DNA from 2 places in the Hymenobacter nivis genome. Region 2 is predicted to be linked to the other one. Evidence: riboswitches for the same ligand, from Rfam matches in the RefSeq annotation. Region 2 holds a riboswitch; the other holds the start of a gene.
What was found. A riboswitch is a leader RNA that binds a small molecule or an ion and turns the genes downstream of it on or off. The one in region 2 is predicted to bind thiamine pyrophosphate.
Positions count from the first base shown of each region.

Region 1: another riboswitch for thiamine pyrophosphate. It lies ahead of thiS (sulfur carrier protein ThiS); the one in region 2 lies ahead of DDQ68_RS12075 (TonB-dependent receptor).

Region 1 covers NZ_CP029145.1:3,661,796-3,669,426, reverse strand. Annotated here, with positions in the region: gene thiH (2-iminoacetate synthase ThiH) at 1-868, opposite strand, end outside; gene DDQ68_RS16260 (thiazole synthase) at 882-1,655, opposite strand; gene DDQ68_RS16255 (thiamine phosphate synthase) at 1,652-2,284, opposite strand; gene DDQ68_RS16250 (hydroxymethylpyrimidine/phosphomethylpyrimidine kinase) at 2,289-3,044, opposite strand; gene thiC (phosphomethylpyrimidine synthase ThiC) at 3,181-5,058, opposite strand; gene thiS (sulfur carrier protein ThiS) at 5,092-5,295, opposite strand; TPP riboswitch at 5,376-5,472, opposite strand; gene DDQ68_RS16235 (acetamidase/formamidase family protein) at 5,529-6,557, opposite strand; gene DDQ68_RS16230 (hypothetical protein) at 6,777-7,202, shown strand; partial or broken gene DDQ68_RS16225 (DinB family protein) at 7,393-7,512, shown strand; gene DDQ68_RS16220 (hypothetical protein) at 7,552-7,631, opposite strand, start outside.
Region 2 covers NZ_CP029145.1:2,729,041-2,736,671, reverse strand. Annotated here, with positions in the region: gene DDQ68_RS12090 (aldose 1-epimerase family protein) at 1-784, shown strand, start outside; gene DDQ68_RS12085 (BamA/TamA family outer membrane protein) at 877-2,139, shown strand; gene DDQ68_RS12080 (hypothetical protein) at 2,288-2,509, opposite strand; TPP riboswitch at 2,674-2,777, shown strand; gene DDQ68_RS12075 (TonB-dependent receptor) at 2,839-5,295, shown strand; gene modA (molybdate ABC transporter substrate-binding protein) at 5,410-6,186, shown strand; gene modB (molybdate ABC transporter permease subunit) at 6,206-6,913, shown strand; gene DDQ68_RS12060 (ATP-binding cassette domain-containing protein) at 7,022-7,631, shown strand, end outside.

The DNA of each region.
Region 1 (7,631 bases), 930 kb from region 2:
CGCTCAGCAGCCGGTAGGCGCAGATGAGCTGCACCAGCTCCCGGTCGCTCATTTCCACCTTCGGCGGCAGGGTTCCTACGGCCGGCCGCAGCCGCGGAAACGACAGGCTGTACTTAGTCTGCCAGTACGTACGCTCCAGGTAATCAAGGTGCAGCGCGGTGTAGAAGCAGTCGGTGCGCCAGTCTTCCAGCCCAATCAATACGCCCAAGCCCATCTTATGAATGCCGGCCCGCCCCAGCCGGTCGGGCGTATCGAGGCGGTAGTAGAAATTAGACTTTTTGCCCTTCAGGTGGTGTTTTTTGTAGTCCTCCTGGTGGTAAGTCTCTTGGTATACCAGCACCGTATTCAGCCCCTCGGGAATGAGGCGTTCGTAGTCTTCCTGGTCCAGCGGCTGCACTTCCATCGACAAATGGGCGAAGTGCGGGCGCAGCGTGCGCAGGGCCTTTTCGAGGTACTCGACGCCCACGGTTTGGTTAGCCTCGCCGGTCACCAGCAGTACGTGCTCGTAGCCCCAGCCCTTCAATACGGCGGCCTCGGCCAGCATTTCCACGCTACTGAGGGTGCGCCGGGCTATTTTATTGTCCAGGCTAAAACCGCAGTACGTGCAGATGTTCTGACATTCGTTGCTCAGATACAGCGGCACGTACATCTGCATGGTGTAGCCGAACCGCTGGCGCGTGCGCCCCTGGCTGAGCTGCGCCATCTGCTCCAGATAAGGCGCCGCCGCGGGCGAAATCAGGGCCTTGAAATCGTCCAGCGTGCGGCGCGGCGCGGCCAGGGCCCGTTCTACATCGGCCGCCGTTTTGGCGTAAATGCTAGCCTTAACGTCATCCCATGCGTGGGCCTCAAAAACGGGGCGGAAGCTCATAATTACGGGGGATTTAATCCAGAAATGCTGTGAGCGGCGAGCTGGCCACGGCCGCCGCCGCCGGTGCGGCCAGCCGGGCCTCGTAGGCCAAGCGCCCAGCCTCTACCGCCAGCCTGAAGGCAACGGCCATGGCTACGGGCTGGCCAGCCACGGCAATGGCGGTGTTCACGAGTACCGCGGCGGCGCCCATTTCCAGGGCGGCGGCGGCGTGCGAGGGGGCCCCGAGGCCGGCGTCAATCACCACCGGCACCCGGCTCTGGCCGATGATGATTTCCAGAAACTCCTTGGTCAGCAAGCCTTTGTTGGAGCCGATGGGGGCCCCGAGCGGCATCACGGCGGCTACGCCCACTTCCTCCAGGCGCTTGCACAGCACCGGGTCGGCGTGGATGTAGGGCAGCACCACAAAGCCCAGCTTCACCAGTTCCTCGGCGGCGCGCAGGGTTTCAATGGGGTCGGGCAGCAGGTACTTGGGGTCGGGGTGAATTTCGAGCTTCAGCCAGTTGGTTTCCAGGGCCTCGCGGGCCAGCTGGGCAGCAAAAACGGCTTCCCTGGCCGTGCGCACGCCCGAGGTGTTGGGTAGCAAACTGAACTGCGAGTGGCCCAGGTGGCGCAGGATGTCATCATCGGCGTCGGCCACGTTCACGCGCTTCAGGGCCACCGTCACCAGCTCCGATCCGGAGGCCAGCAAGGCTTCTGCCATCAGCGCCGACGAGCTAAACTTGCCGGTGCCCGTAAGCAGCCGCGACGTGAACGTGCGCCCGGCAATTACCAGGGGTTGGGTTTTCATAACGCAAATGCTTTCAATGGTTTATCCAAAACTTCCAGAAACTGGGCCGCCGCCGCCATTGGGCTGGGGGCCCCACCGATGGCCCCTGCCACGGCCACGCCGTGCAGCCCGGCGGCTCGCAGCGCGGGCACGTCGGCCAGCACCACGCCCCCAATGCCCACGATGGGCAGCGCCAGCCCCGCCGCCCGGCACTGGGCCAAAATCTCGGCGTAGCCCGCTAAGCCCAGCAGCGGGCTCAGCTTTTCCTTGGTGGCGGTGAAGCGGAACGGCCCCAGCCCCACGTAGTCCACGCCCGCCGCGGCCAGCCGCTCGACGTCGGCAAAGGTGTTGGCCGTGCCGCCGATGAGGAAGCGGGGCCCCAGCAGGGCGCGGGCCTCCCCCGGGCTCATGTCCTGCCGGCCCAGGTGCACGCCGTCGGCTCCGATTTCCAGCGCCAGCGCCGGGTTGTCGTTGACGATGAGCGTAGCCCCGTGGCGGCGGCACACGACCTGGGTTTCCAGGGCGCGCTGTTGCCACTCGAAATAAGGCAGGTTTTTCGCCCGGAACTGCACCCAGCGCACCCCGCCCTGGCAAGCCAGCTCAGCGGCTTCCGCGTGGGTGACCAAGTAGTGCAACTTACTAATTTGCATTATTTTAAATTCTATAATGATACCCCAGCAGCGTGTCGTTACTAGCCAAAAAGGCGGTCGTGTAGGCCTTGCCCGCCCGGCACGCTTCTACCAGGCTCTGCCCCTGGGCCAGCCGGGCCAGCACGGCCGCCGACAGCACACAGCCGCTGCCGTGCTTGGCCCCGTGCGGCAGGCGCGGGGCCCCAAACGCGTGCCGTTGGCCAGCGGCCAGCAGCACATCGGTGGCCAGGGCCCCGGCGGCGTGCCCGCCCTTCAGCAGCACCGGGCACCAGGCGGCCAGCGTTTCGGCGGCCGCTTCGGCCGTGGCTGCGGGGCAGAGGCGCAGGGCTTCGGGCTGGTTGGGCGTAATGAGGGCAAGCTCCTGGCAGATGGCTTGCAGCAGCTGCGGATCGGGTTGATTATGAAACTCATAGCCCGCCGTGGCTTTCAGCACTGGGTCCCAAACGACCTGGATTTGTGGGTTTTGCGCCTTTAGCCACTGCAACAATTCCAACAGTAGCGGCAGGCTTTCAACGAGGCCAACCTTTACGAAGCCGACCTCGAACCGCCCCAGCAGCGGCCGGATCTGGTCCTGGATATCAGCCAGCGGCACCCAGCTCACCCGCTCAAACGCCACGTCGGTTTGCACCGTGAGGGCGGTGCAAGCGGCCAGCCCGTACACCCCGCTGGCTTCCAGCGTTTTCACGTCGGCCAACGCGCCGGCCCCGGCGCTAGGGTCGAAGCCGGCAATGGTGAGGGCGTAGGGACGGGGAGTAGGCATGGGATTTTGTGGTCGTTCTGCTATTCACCCCACCCCCGGCCCTTCCCCGATGGGGAGGAGAGCCGAGGGCAAGTGGTCGTCAGGCCTCCCTCTCCCCATCGGGGAAGGGCCGGGGGTGGGGTTCGGCGTTAGGGTTTTACAGATAAAGCTCGCTGCCCTTCGCCACGAATTCCCGCGACTTTTCTACCATGCCCCGAGCCAGCACCTCGTTGGCCGTGAGGTCCTGCTTTGCGGCGTAGTCGCGCACCTCCTGCGTTATTTTCATGGAGCAGAAGTGGGGGCCGCACATCGAGCAGAAATGCGCGACTTTGGCCCCTTCGGCGGGCAGGGTTTCGTCGTGGTAGTCGCGGGCGGTATCGGGGTCGAGCGAGAGGTTGAACTGGTCTTCCCACCGAAACTCGAAGCGGGCCTTGCTCAGGGCGTTGTCGCGGTACTGGGCCCCCGGGTGGCCCTTGGCGAGGTCGGCGGCGTGGGCGGCTATCTTATAGGCGATTACGCCGTCCTTCACGTCCTGCTTGTTGGGCAGGCCGAGGTGCTCCTTGGGCGTCACGTAGCAGAGCATGGCCGTGCCAAACCACCCAATCATGGCCGCGCCGATGGCCGACGTGATGTGGTCGTAGCCCGGGGCAATATCCGTCGTTAGGGGCCCCAGCGTGTAGAAGGGCGCCTCGTGGCATTCCTTCAACTGCTTGTCCATGTTCTCCTTGATGAGGTGCATGGGCACGTGGCCGGGGCCCTCAATCATCACCTGCACGTCGTGCGCCCAGGCAATTTTGGTGAGTTCGCCCAGCGTTTCCAGCTCGGCGAACTGAGCCTCGTCGTTGGCATCGGCGATGGAGCCGGGGCGCAGGCCGTCGCCCAGCGAAAAGGCCACGTCGTAGGCCTTCATAATCTCGCAAATTTCTTCGAAGTGCGTGTAGAGGAAGCTCTCCTGGTGGTGCGCCAGGCACCATTTGGCCATAATGGCGCCACCGCGCGACACGATGCCGGTCACGCGCTTGGCGGTCATCGGCACGTAGCGCAGCAGCACACCGGCGTGGATGGTGAAGTAGTCCACGCCCTGCTCGGCCTGCTCGATAAGCGTGTCGCGGAACAGCTCCCAAGTGAGGTCTTCGGCCTTGCCGTTCACCTTTTCCAGGGCTTGGTAGAGGGGCACCGTGCCCACCGGCACCGGGCAGTTGCGGATAATCCACTCGCGGGTTTCGTGGATGTTCTTACCCGTGCTCAGGTCCATCAGCGTATCGCCGCCCCAACGGCAGCTCCACACGGCCTTATCTACCTCTTCCTCAATGGATGACGTGATAGCTGAGTTACCAATATTGGTGTTAATTTTCACCAGGAAATTGCGCCCGATAATCATCGGCTCGCTCTCCGGGTGGTTGATGTTGGCGGGAATAACGGCCCGCCCGGCGGCCACCTCCTGGCGCACAAACTCGGGCGTGATGGGGCCCTGCGGCGTACGCGCCCCGAAGCTGTGGCCACGGTGCTGGGCGCGCAGCGGGTCGTCGGCCGGCAGCTCGTCGAAGCGCTGGTTTTCGCGAATGGCGATGTACTCCATCTCGGGCGTGATGAGGCCCTGCTTGGCGTAGTGCATTTGGCTCACATTGGCCCCCGCTTTGGCGCGCAGCGGGGCCGCAATGTGCTCGAAGCGCAAGTGGTCCAGGCCATTATCGGCGGCGCGCTGCTGGCCGTAATCGGAGGTGGTGCCGGGCAGCTGCTCCACATCGCCGCGCTCCCGGATCCATTCCTCGCGCAGGCGGGGCAGGCCTTTTTTCAGGTCAATTTCAATATCCGGGTCCGTGTAGGGTCCGCTGGTGTCGTACACCGTCACGGGCGGGTTCGACTCCGACGGGAAGCCAAAATCGAACTTGCGCTCGGTATCGGCCAGCGCAATTTCGCGCATCGCCACGCGCATTTGCGGGTGCAGCGTGCCGGGCACGTACACTTTGCGCGAGCCGGTGAGGGGCTGGCGCGCCACCAGCATGTGCTGGGGAGCTTGGTCTTTTTTCTTCATCGGAAAATGGGGAGAGAAGGAGCCGGCATCCGCCTAGCCCCCTTGGGTAGCGCGGATAATAGTGAGGCGGTCGTGGGGCTGCACGGCGCAGGTGGCCCACTCGGCGCGGGGCACCACGGCGTCGTTCAGGGCCACGGCGAGGCCGTGCGGCTGGGCCAGCCCCAGCCCGGCAAGCAGCTCCTGGAGCAGCTGCTGCTCAGCGGCTTCGTGGGGTAAATTATTTACGTAGCAAACCATGCAACTAGTTGATTAGTTGGGATAATACGAACCGTAAACAATAGTGGGCGCCGGCCACGGCACGCCCGTCGGGCGGCCGCGTGCGGACCAGTACTTTTCCCTTCGGCGGCATTATCCGCATCAGGTTCCAAGGGTATTGTCTCAGCCCCGCATGGCGGGGCACCCCTAAAGTTTACGCCTCAAACATACGCCCCCGGCGGCAAATAGCCACCGAAGCGCCGGGCCCGGGGCCCCTATTTCTTCCCAAAAATGCTTTTGGGAAGGATGATGTGGGCCCCGCGGGTGCCGTCCACCACCTGCGTCACGTCAAGGTCGCCGGCCACGCTCACCAGCATGTAGGCGTCGTCGCGGCTCAGGCCGCGGGTAGCCACCAGGAAATCAATCATCTCGCGCACCGCGTCTTTGGCGGCCAGGGTCAGGTCTTCGTTCAGGCCCATGCTGATGTAGGCGGTGGGCGTTTCGGCGCGGGGCAGCTTGAGGTGCAGGTCTTTGCGCACGATGAACTGGAGGTCGCCGACGAGCGACGTTTCCAGGGCTGTGATGTCCACCTCACCGTTGCCCTGCCCGGCGTGGCCGTCGCCCACAAAAAACAGGGCCCCGGGCACGTGCACTGGCAGGTACAGCGTGGTGCCCGCTACCAGCTCCTTGTTGTCGAGGTTACCGCCGTGGATGCCGGGCGGTGCGCTGTTGATGCGGCCGGCGGCCACCGGCGGGGCCACCCCCATGCTCCCGAAAAACGGCCGCAGCGGCACGTCAATACCGGGTGCAAAGTGCGCCACACCCTGCTTTTCGTCGAGCGGGATAATCTTCATCTTCGCGTACGGGAAATCCTCCGGGATGAAGCCGCTCTTGGCCCCGAACGCGTTGTAGGCGTACGGAATGGCCAGCTTGATGCGCTGGATGCGCACCTCCAGCACGTCGCCCGGCTCGGCCCCTTCCACAAAAATGGGGCCCGTGAGAATGTGCCCCCCGGGCCCTTTGTTAGTCACCTGCGTGGTGATGTCGCGCAGCGACTGCTCGACCTGCGCCGGGGGCACGCCCGCCCCTTCCAGCCGCGCCGGGGTGGAGGTAATGAGCGTGTGTACCCGCACGCTCTCGCCCGACTTGATGCGCAGCACTGGCGGCGCGGCGGCGTCGTAGTAGCCCCAGGCAGCGGTGGCCGGCGTGATTTGCAGCTCGTGCTGCGGCTGGCGCTGGGCCTGCGCCGCTGGGGGCCCCAGCAAGCCGGCGGTCAGCAATAATCCGAGGGAAAATGTTTTCATGCCTGAAAAGTACGCGACGGCGGCGTTCCGCTAGGCTGTGCGCTTGGTTGGGGTGCTATTCAGCGGTGTTTTGCAGCGGCATTACCTTTGGTGCTTTACATACTTTGGTGCGTTACATACTAGTGTTGATGCGGCAAATTTAGCTACACTAATGCGTGCGGCGAGGTCATATTTTGCGGCACGGATTACTTAGCTCTGCGCGAGCGGCCGACGCAGTTTTTGGCCTTGACCAGTCTGCTGCCCACCGAATTTGACGCGTTGCGCACCGATTTTGCGCCCCGCTGGGAACGCTACCACCGCTACCACACCCTCGATGGCGAACGGCGGCGCATCCCGGCGCACGGGGAGCGTGCCAACGCCACCTTGCCCGGCACCGACACGAAGCTTTTCTTTTTGCTCACCTACCCCAAAACCAATTCCTTGCAGCAGCCCCAGGCCGCCAGCTTCGGCCTCTCGCCGACCCGCGTCAGCCGCCTGGCGGGTCCGTTGCTCGGCGTACTCAACCAGGCACTGGCCGCCCGGCACCTGTTGCCTGTGCGCGACGGGGCCCCGCTGGCCCAGCGCCTGGCCGCGTACCCCGACCAGGTTTTCACCTGCGACGGGGTGGCGCGCGGTATTCCCCGCAACGCGGATCGGGCCGGCTAGGAAGCGGGATACAGTACCAAAAAAAGCCCATGCCCTGAACAACACCTTGTGCGACGACACGCAGTACCTGCACTACCTCTCGCCCACCGAATCCGGGCGGACGCACAACAAAAAATAGCCGCCGAGCACCCCTTGCACTTGCCGGTAGGCAGTGTGCTGCGGCAGGATTTGGGCCTGCTGGGCCACGCCCCGGCCGGTGGGCCGCGCCGCCCTGCCGTCCACCGTCATCGGCCTGCTGGTGCACGCCGCCGAGCACACCCAGCGCCACGTGAGCCAGTTGCTCGTCACGGCCCGCATTTTGGCCGGCTAAAGCAGTTTTCGAGTCGGAACACCCAGTGCTGTAGGGGCCCTACTCGGCCACTGGGTGGCCCTGGCCGTCGAAGCGTAGCTTGTAGGTTTGACCGCCGTTTTCAAATTCCGTCACATAAT
Region 2 (7,631 bases):
TGTGTGGCCCGCCGACCCCGCCGTGTGGGGCCGCCACGCGCCGGTACTGTTCCCCATCGTGGGGCGCCTGCCCGACGATACCTACCTGCATCAGGGCCAGGCCTACCGCCTGGGCCAGCACGGCTTCGCCCGCGACCAGGAATTTGCCGTGCTGCGCCACACCGCCGACGAGCTAGCCTTCCGCCTCACGGACTCGGCTGAAACCCGTGCCAACTACCCGTTTGTCTTCGAGCTGACCATTACTTATGCCCTGCGCGGCACCGCTCTGGCCGTGCGCTGGGACGTGCGCAACCCCGCCGGGACCCCCGCCGACGACCTGTTGTTCAGCATCGGGGCCCACCCGGCGTTTGGCTGCCCGCTGCTGCCGGGCGAGCGGTTCGAGGATTATTATTTTGAGTTTGACCACCCCGTAACGCTCAGCACGCAGCTGCTGCGCGGCGGCCTGCGCAGCGGCGAAACTGCCCCTGTGCTGCACCAGCAAGCCATCCTGCCGCTCACCTACGAGCTATTTGCCGACGACGCGCTGGTATTTGCCCACTACGATTTCACGCGCGTGGCGCTGCGGGCCCACGGCTCGCCGCACTTCGTACGCCTGCGCTTCGACGGCTTCCCCTACCTCGGCCTGTGGACCAAGGGCCCCGGGGCGGCGTTCGTGTGCATCGAGCCCTGGCACGGCGTGGCCAGCCCCACGGGGCCCCCGCAGGAGCTGCGCGATAAGGAAGGCATCCTCACGCTGGGCCCCGGCCAGGCGTTTGCGGCCACCTACGAAATAGAAATTGGCTGAGCCGCCGGAATTGTGTGGGGATCGGCGTTAAGCCCGGGGCTCCCGCTACGGTCTGAGGAGAAACTACTATTCGCCCCCTTTTTACTTCCCCAATGCCGTTCCGTGCGTGGTTTTGCTTGTTGCTGGCCGGGGCGCTGCGTGCGGCCGGGGCCCCGGCCCAGGCGCCGCATCAAGTGCCGGCCGATAGCCTGCGCCCCGGGCCCCCGCGCCGCGCCGCGCTCCTGGCGGCCGATGTAGTGGATGCCCTGAATGTAGCGGCGCCCCGGCTGCGGCTGGCCCCGCACGACTCGCTGGCCCTGGTGCGGGGCCACAAGTTTTTGGCGCTGCTGCCGGCCGTGGGCTACTCGCAGCAAACCGGCGCGCTGGCCGAAGTGGCGGCCAGCGTGGCGTTTCGCCGGCCGGGGGCCAACATGTCGACGGTGCTGGGGGCCCTTATCTACACGGCGCGGGCGCAGGCCATTGCCACGGTTGCGGCATCGGTGTGGGTGGCCGACAACCGTTGGAATTTTGTCAGTGACTACCGCGTCATGCGCTACCCACAAAGCACCTACGGCCTGGGCATGCACACCAGCACCACCGAGCAGGTGACAACGATGGACTATAACTACCTGCGCGCCTACCAGAGCGCGCTGCGCCGCCTGGGCCCCAGCTTCTACGCCGGGTTGGGAGTGCAGCTCGACGACCACTGGAATATTGTGAGCCGCAACGGCGCCCGCCAGGTTAGCACCATCTCGCACTACCGCGACGGCGTGCGCGGCCGTTCCCTCTCGGTGGGCCCCACGCTCAACTTCCTCTATGACAGCCGCGCCAACGCCATCAATCCGGCCGGCGGGGCTTACCTCAGCGCCGTGTTCCGGCCCAACCGGCAGGCCCTGGGCAGTACCACTAACTACGAAACCCTACTGCTCGAAGGCCGCGCCTACCTGCACCCCAGCCGCCGCTCGGCCAACGTACTGGCCTTCTGGTCGTACAACGCCCTGACCCTGAGGGGTAATCCTCCGTTTCTGGACCTGCCCAGCACCGGCTGGGACATGTCGAGCAACCTCGGCCGGGGCTACATCCAGGGACGGTTTCGGGGCAAAAATCTGCTCTACTTCGAAAGCGAGTACCGCTTCGGCCTCACCCGCAACCACCTGCTGGGCGGCGTGGTATTCGCCAACGCTCAAGCCGTGTCGGAAGACGCGCAGCGGCCCGACGAGCCCATTTCCAAGCGCTATGATAAGGTGGCCCCGGCCGTGGGCGTTGGCCTGCGCCTCAATCTCAACAAGGTGTCACACACCAACTTAGCCATCGACTACGCCCGCGGTATCCAGGGCTCCAGCAGCCTCTCGTTCAACGTGGGCGAGGTGTTTTGATTTTTAAATGCGGGGAGATGTGAAAATGTGGGGGGATGGACTGCCCATTTTACACATCTCCTCACATTAGATTGGCTGCCGAATAAAAAACTGCGTGATATTCCTATTTTTAACTCAAACTCAGGCACAAGTCTGACTCTTAAAAAAATTAGGCGCCTACGCGCGGGCGGTTGTAGTCGGGCTCCCAGTCGTTGATGGGGCGCGAAATGCCGGGGGGCAGGTCGAGATCGGGCAGGCCGGGGTCGCGCGGCTCGCCGCCGTCGTCGTCGCCATCGGGCGGCGGCGGTGGAGGGCCCACGCGGCGGCGCGGTACCACGAGTACGAACAGCAGCACGGCACAAAGCACAACGGCGTAGAGAAGCTGGTACATAGTAGGCAAGCAGAGAAGGTACGGCCGGACTAACAACGGCTAAAACCGCCCCGGTGTTTCAGCGGACCGCCGCTCTAAATTAATTGATTTCCACCGGAAAGCTAGCCGCCGCGGTAGAAAAAAGCCGCGGGCCCCCCGAATGGTTCCGGCCTGCCCTACCTTTGTGGCCTGTTTAGGGGTGCTGGCGTTGTGCACGACGCTGGCTGAGATGATACCCATCGAACCTGAACCGGGTAATGCCGGCGAAGGGAAATAAACAATCCGCGGACGTTTCCGCTTCGGCTCCGACCCCTGGGGCCCGGGCGCGTTCTACTTTTTTTACTTCTTTTTTGAAAATTCAACCCTTTGCGGGAGCCGTGCTGCTGGCGCTGGCCGCCGCGCCAGCGTGGGCGCAGGGCCCCGTGTCCGGCACCCTCACCGACGGCCGGGGCGCGGCCCTACCCGGCGCCACCATTACCCTGCCCGATGTGCCCGGCCTGGGCGCCACCACCGATGCCGCCGGCCGCTTCGTGCTGCCGGCCGTGCCCGCGGGGCCCCACACGCTGCGGGCCAGTTACGTGGGCTTCGAGGCCGTGGCCCTGCCGCTGCAAGGCCAGCCGGGCCCCCAGCAGCTGCCCGCGCTGGCTCTGCAAACGGCCCGCAACCTCACGCCCGAGGCCGTCGTCACGGCTACCCGCGCCAACGAGCGCACCGGCACCGCCTACCAAAACGTGAGCCGCGAGCAGCTCCAGGCCCGCAATTTCGGCCAGGACCTGCCCTACCTGCTCGATCAGACGCCGAGCGTCGTCACTACCTCGGACGCAGGCACCGGCGTGGGCTATACCGGCATCCGCATCCGCGGCACGGACGGTACGCGCATCAACGTGACCCTCAACGGGGTGCCGGTGAACGAAGCTGAAAGCCACGGCGTGTTTTTCGTCGATTTGCCCGATCTGGCGTCGTCCGTGCAGAGCATCCAGGTGCAGCGCGGGGCGGGGCCCAGCACCAACGGCGCGGGGGCTTTCGGGGCCAGCCTGAACGTGGAAACCCTGGGCCTGCGGCCGAAAGCCTACGCCGAAATCAACAACTCGGCCGGCTCGTTTGGCACCTGGAAAAGCACCGTGGCCGCCGGCACGGGCCTCATCAACAACCACTTCACGGTGGACGCCCGCGCCTCGCGGGTGCAGAGCGAGGGCTACATCGACCGGGGCGCGTCGCGGCTGAAGTCGCTGTACCTGGCCGGCACTTATTCCGACGAGAAAACCCTGCTCCGGGCCCTCATCATCACCGGTTACGAAACCACCTACCAAAGCTGGTACGGCCTGGCCGACTCGCTGCTCACCAAAAACCGCCGCTACAACGAGGCCGGTACCGACGCCGGCCAGCACCTGCCGGCCTACAAAAACCAAACCGACAACTACCAGCAGGACTACTACCAATTTCTGATTTCAAGGCAATTAACCCCTAATCTCAACCTGAGCGTGACGCCCTTCTGGACGCGGGGCGGCGGCTATTACGAGGAGTATAAGGCCAACCAGAGCTTTGCCAAGTACGGCATTGGGGGCCCCGTGTACCAGCCGCGCACCGGTGGCGGCCTCGACACGCTGACGACCACCGACGTCATCCGCCGGCGCTGGCTGAAAACCGACCTTTACGGCGCCACCTACGCCTTGCAGCTGCAGCCCAAGGGCACTGATTCGCGCCTGCAATCCTTCACCCTGGGCGGGGCCCTGGTGAACTACCGCGGCCAGCATTTCGACGAGCTGACTTGGGCCCAGCGGGGTAATAACATTCCCGAAACTGGCTACCGCTACGCCGAGGAGCCCAACGCCCACAAGCTTGACGTGAACAGCTACGCCCGCGCCACGGTGGCGCTGGGCGAGCGGCTTTCAGCCTTCGGCGACCTGCAATTTCGGTACGTGAACTACGAGCTGTTTGCGCCCGACGGCAGCCCCAACGGCGGCAAGAGCCAGCAAACCATCAAGTTCAATTTCCTGAACCCCAAGGCCGGCCTCACCTTCCAGGTGAAGGACGGGCTGGCGGCCTACGCCTCCTACGCCCTGGCCCAGCGCGAACCCACCCGCACCGACTACACCGACACGCCCGCCGACCGCCGCCCCACCTCCGAAATGCTCAACAACTTCGAGCTGGGCCTGCGCCGCACCACGGGCCCCATCCAATGGTCGGCCAACTACTACCTGATGCTGTACCGCAACCAGCTGGTGCTCAGCGGCCACCTCGACGACGTGGGCAACCCTATTCACGCCAACGTGCGCGACTCGTACCGCACCGGCCTGGAGCTGCAAGCCGCCGCGGTGCTGGCCCGGGGCCTCACCTTCAGCCCCACGGCCACGTTCAGCCGCAACAAAATCAACAACTACACCGACTACCTGGCCGACTATGACAACGGTGGCGAGCGGGGCACGGCTTTCCGGCAGACCAACATCTCGTTCTCGCCCAGCGTCACCTTCGCCTACACCCTGGAGTACGAGGCGCTGCCCGGCCTGCGCCTGGCCACGCTGGCCCGCTACGCCGGCCGCCAGTACCTGGATAACACCAGCACCGACAGCCGCAGCATCGCGCCCTACTACGTGCAGGACCTGCGCGTGCGCTACCTCTGGCACCCCGGCAAGCTGGGCTTCCGCGAGATTGAGCTGGCCGGCCTGCTCAACAACGTGCTGGGGGCCAAGTACGTGAACAACGGCTACACCTACGGCTACATCAGCGGCGGCCAGCCGCAGCACTACAGCTATTACTACCCGCAGGCCTTCACCAACTTCCTGGCCTCGGTGAACCTGCGCTGGTAGCGCAGCGCCAGGCGCTGAGTTAGGGCCCCCGGGGCCCCGGCGCAGCGCAGTATCTTTGCGAATATAACCATAGGGCCACCCGGTAGTTATCGGGTGGCCCTTACCGTAATTGCCATGCGCCGCTTAATATTCCTATTCTGCCTGCTGCTGGCCGCCGGGGGGGCCGGGGGGGCCGCCCCCGCCCCGGGGGGGCCGGCGCTCACCATTGCCGCCGCCGCCGATTTAAAGTACGTGCTCGACTCGCTGGTGACGATTTTTAACCGGCGGCATCCCGCAGCCCAGGCCAGCGTGGTGTATGGCTCGTCGGGCCGGTTTTATGAGCAACTGAGCCACGGGGCCCCATTCGACATTTTCTTTTCGGCCGACAGCGACTACCCGCGGCGCTTGCAGCAGGCGGGCCTCACGGCCGGGGCTCCGGTGCCCTACGCCCAGGGCCGCCTGGTGCTGTGGAGTAAGAAAGTCGACCCTAAGCTAAAGGGAATCAACACGCTGCTCGACCCCCGGATGCAGCGCGTGGCCATTGCCAACCCCGCCCACGCCCCCTACGGCCGCCGGGCCGAGGAAGTGCTGCGCCACTACCAGCTCTACGACCGGGTGCAGCCCCGGCTGGTGCTGGGCGAAAACATCGGCCAGGCCGCCCAGTACGCCAGCACCGGCGCGGCCGACGCCGGCCTGCTGGCCTACTCGCTGGCCCTCAGCCCCGAGCTGCGCCGCCTGGGCAAATTCTACCTGATTCCGGCCGCCGCCCACACGCCCTTGCAGCAGAGCTACGTGCTGCTGAAGCGGGCCCAGGGCAACGCCGCGGCCGCGGCTTTCGTGGCGTTTGTAGCCGGCCCGGTGGCCCGGCAAGCGCTGCGCAAGTACGGCTTCAGCCTGGCCGGCGGTCGCTAAAGCATTCATTCACCGTTATTTGCTACCCATCCGTTTGGCGTTTGAGCTAACCCCCGATTATTGGGAAACCCTGCGCCTGACGCTGGCCCTGGCCACCTGCACGGCGGGGCTGCTGCTGCTGCTGGGCATCCCGCTGGCCTACGCCCTGGTGCACAGCCGGGGCTTTTTCAAGCCGCTGCTGGAGGCCGTGGTGGGCCTGCCGCTGGTGCTGCCGCCCACCGTAATCGGGTTTTACCTACTGCTGGCGTTCAGCGACGACACAGCGCTGGGGCGGTTTTTAATTAACACGCTGGGGCTGAGCCTGAACTTCACGTTTGCCGGCATTCTGGTGGGGTCGCTGGTGTACAGCCTGCCGTTTATGGTGCAGCCGCTGCAAGCCGGGTTCCAAAACCTGCCGCGCTCCCTCACCGAGGCATCCCACACGCTGGGTAAGTCGCGCCTCACCACGCTCTGGCGGGTGCTACTGCCCAACATGAAGCCCGCCCTGCTCAGCGGCACCGTGCTGGCCTTTGCCCACACCCTGGGCGAGTTCGGGGTGGTGCTGATGATTGGCGGCAACCTGCCGGGCCGCACCCGCGTGGCCTCCATCGCCATCTACGACGAGCAGCAGAGCCTGCACTACCCGCAGGCCAACGCCTACGCCCTCACGTTGTTGGGCGTGGCCTTTGTTATTTTGGTGCTACTCTTTTACGTAACAAAAAGAGACTCCGCCCGCCGCCTGCTGTAATTGTCCGTGCAAAAGTAAATGGGTCGTTACTTGACTGTTATAATTTGTTGGTCAGCAACTTATGGCTATCCAATAACTAACAACTAATGACTGACAACTTAATTGTCCGTGATTGACTTCCACCTCCGCAAAGCCCTGCACACCGCCGCCGGCCCCCGCACCCTCGACGTGGCCCTGGCCCTGGCCCCCGGCGAGCTGCTGGCCGTAACGGGGCCCTCGGGCGCCGGCAAAACCACCCTGCTGCGTCTGCTCGCCGGCCTCGACCGGCCCGACGGCGGCTTCGTGCGGGCCGGGGGCCAGGTTTGGTACGACCAGGATGCGCGCCAGTGGCTGCCGCCGCAGCGGCGCCCGCTGGGCTTCGTGTTTCAGGACTATGCCCTGTTTCCGAATATGACGGTGCGCGAAAACCTGGCCTTTGCCGCCGCCGGTCAGCCCGGCGCGGGGCCCCTGGTAGCCGAGCTGCTGGCCCTGATGGAGCTAACCGAGCTGGCCCCGCGCCGCCCCGGGGCCCTGTCGGGCGGCCAGCAGCAGCGCGTGGCGCTGGCCCGCGCCCTGGCCCGCCGCCCGCGCCTGCTCCTGCTCGACGAGCCCCTCTCGGCCCTCGACCTGCCCACCCGCCTGCGCCTCCAGCAGGTGCTGGCCGATGCGCACCAGCACTTTGGCCTCACCACGCTGCTCATCAGCCACGACCCGGCCGAAATTGCCCGCCTCGCCCACC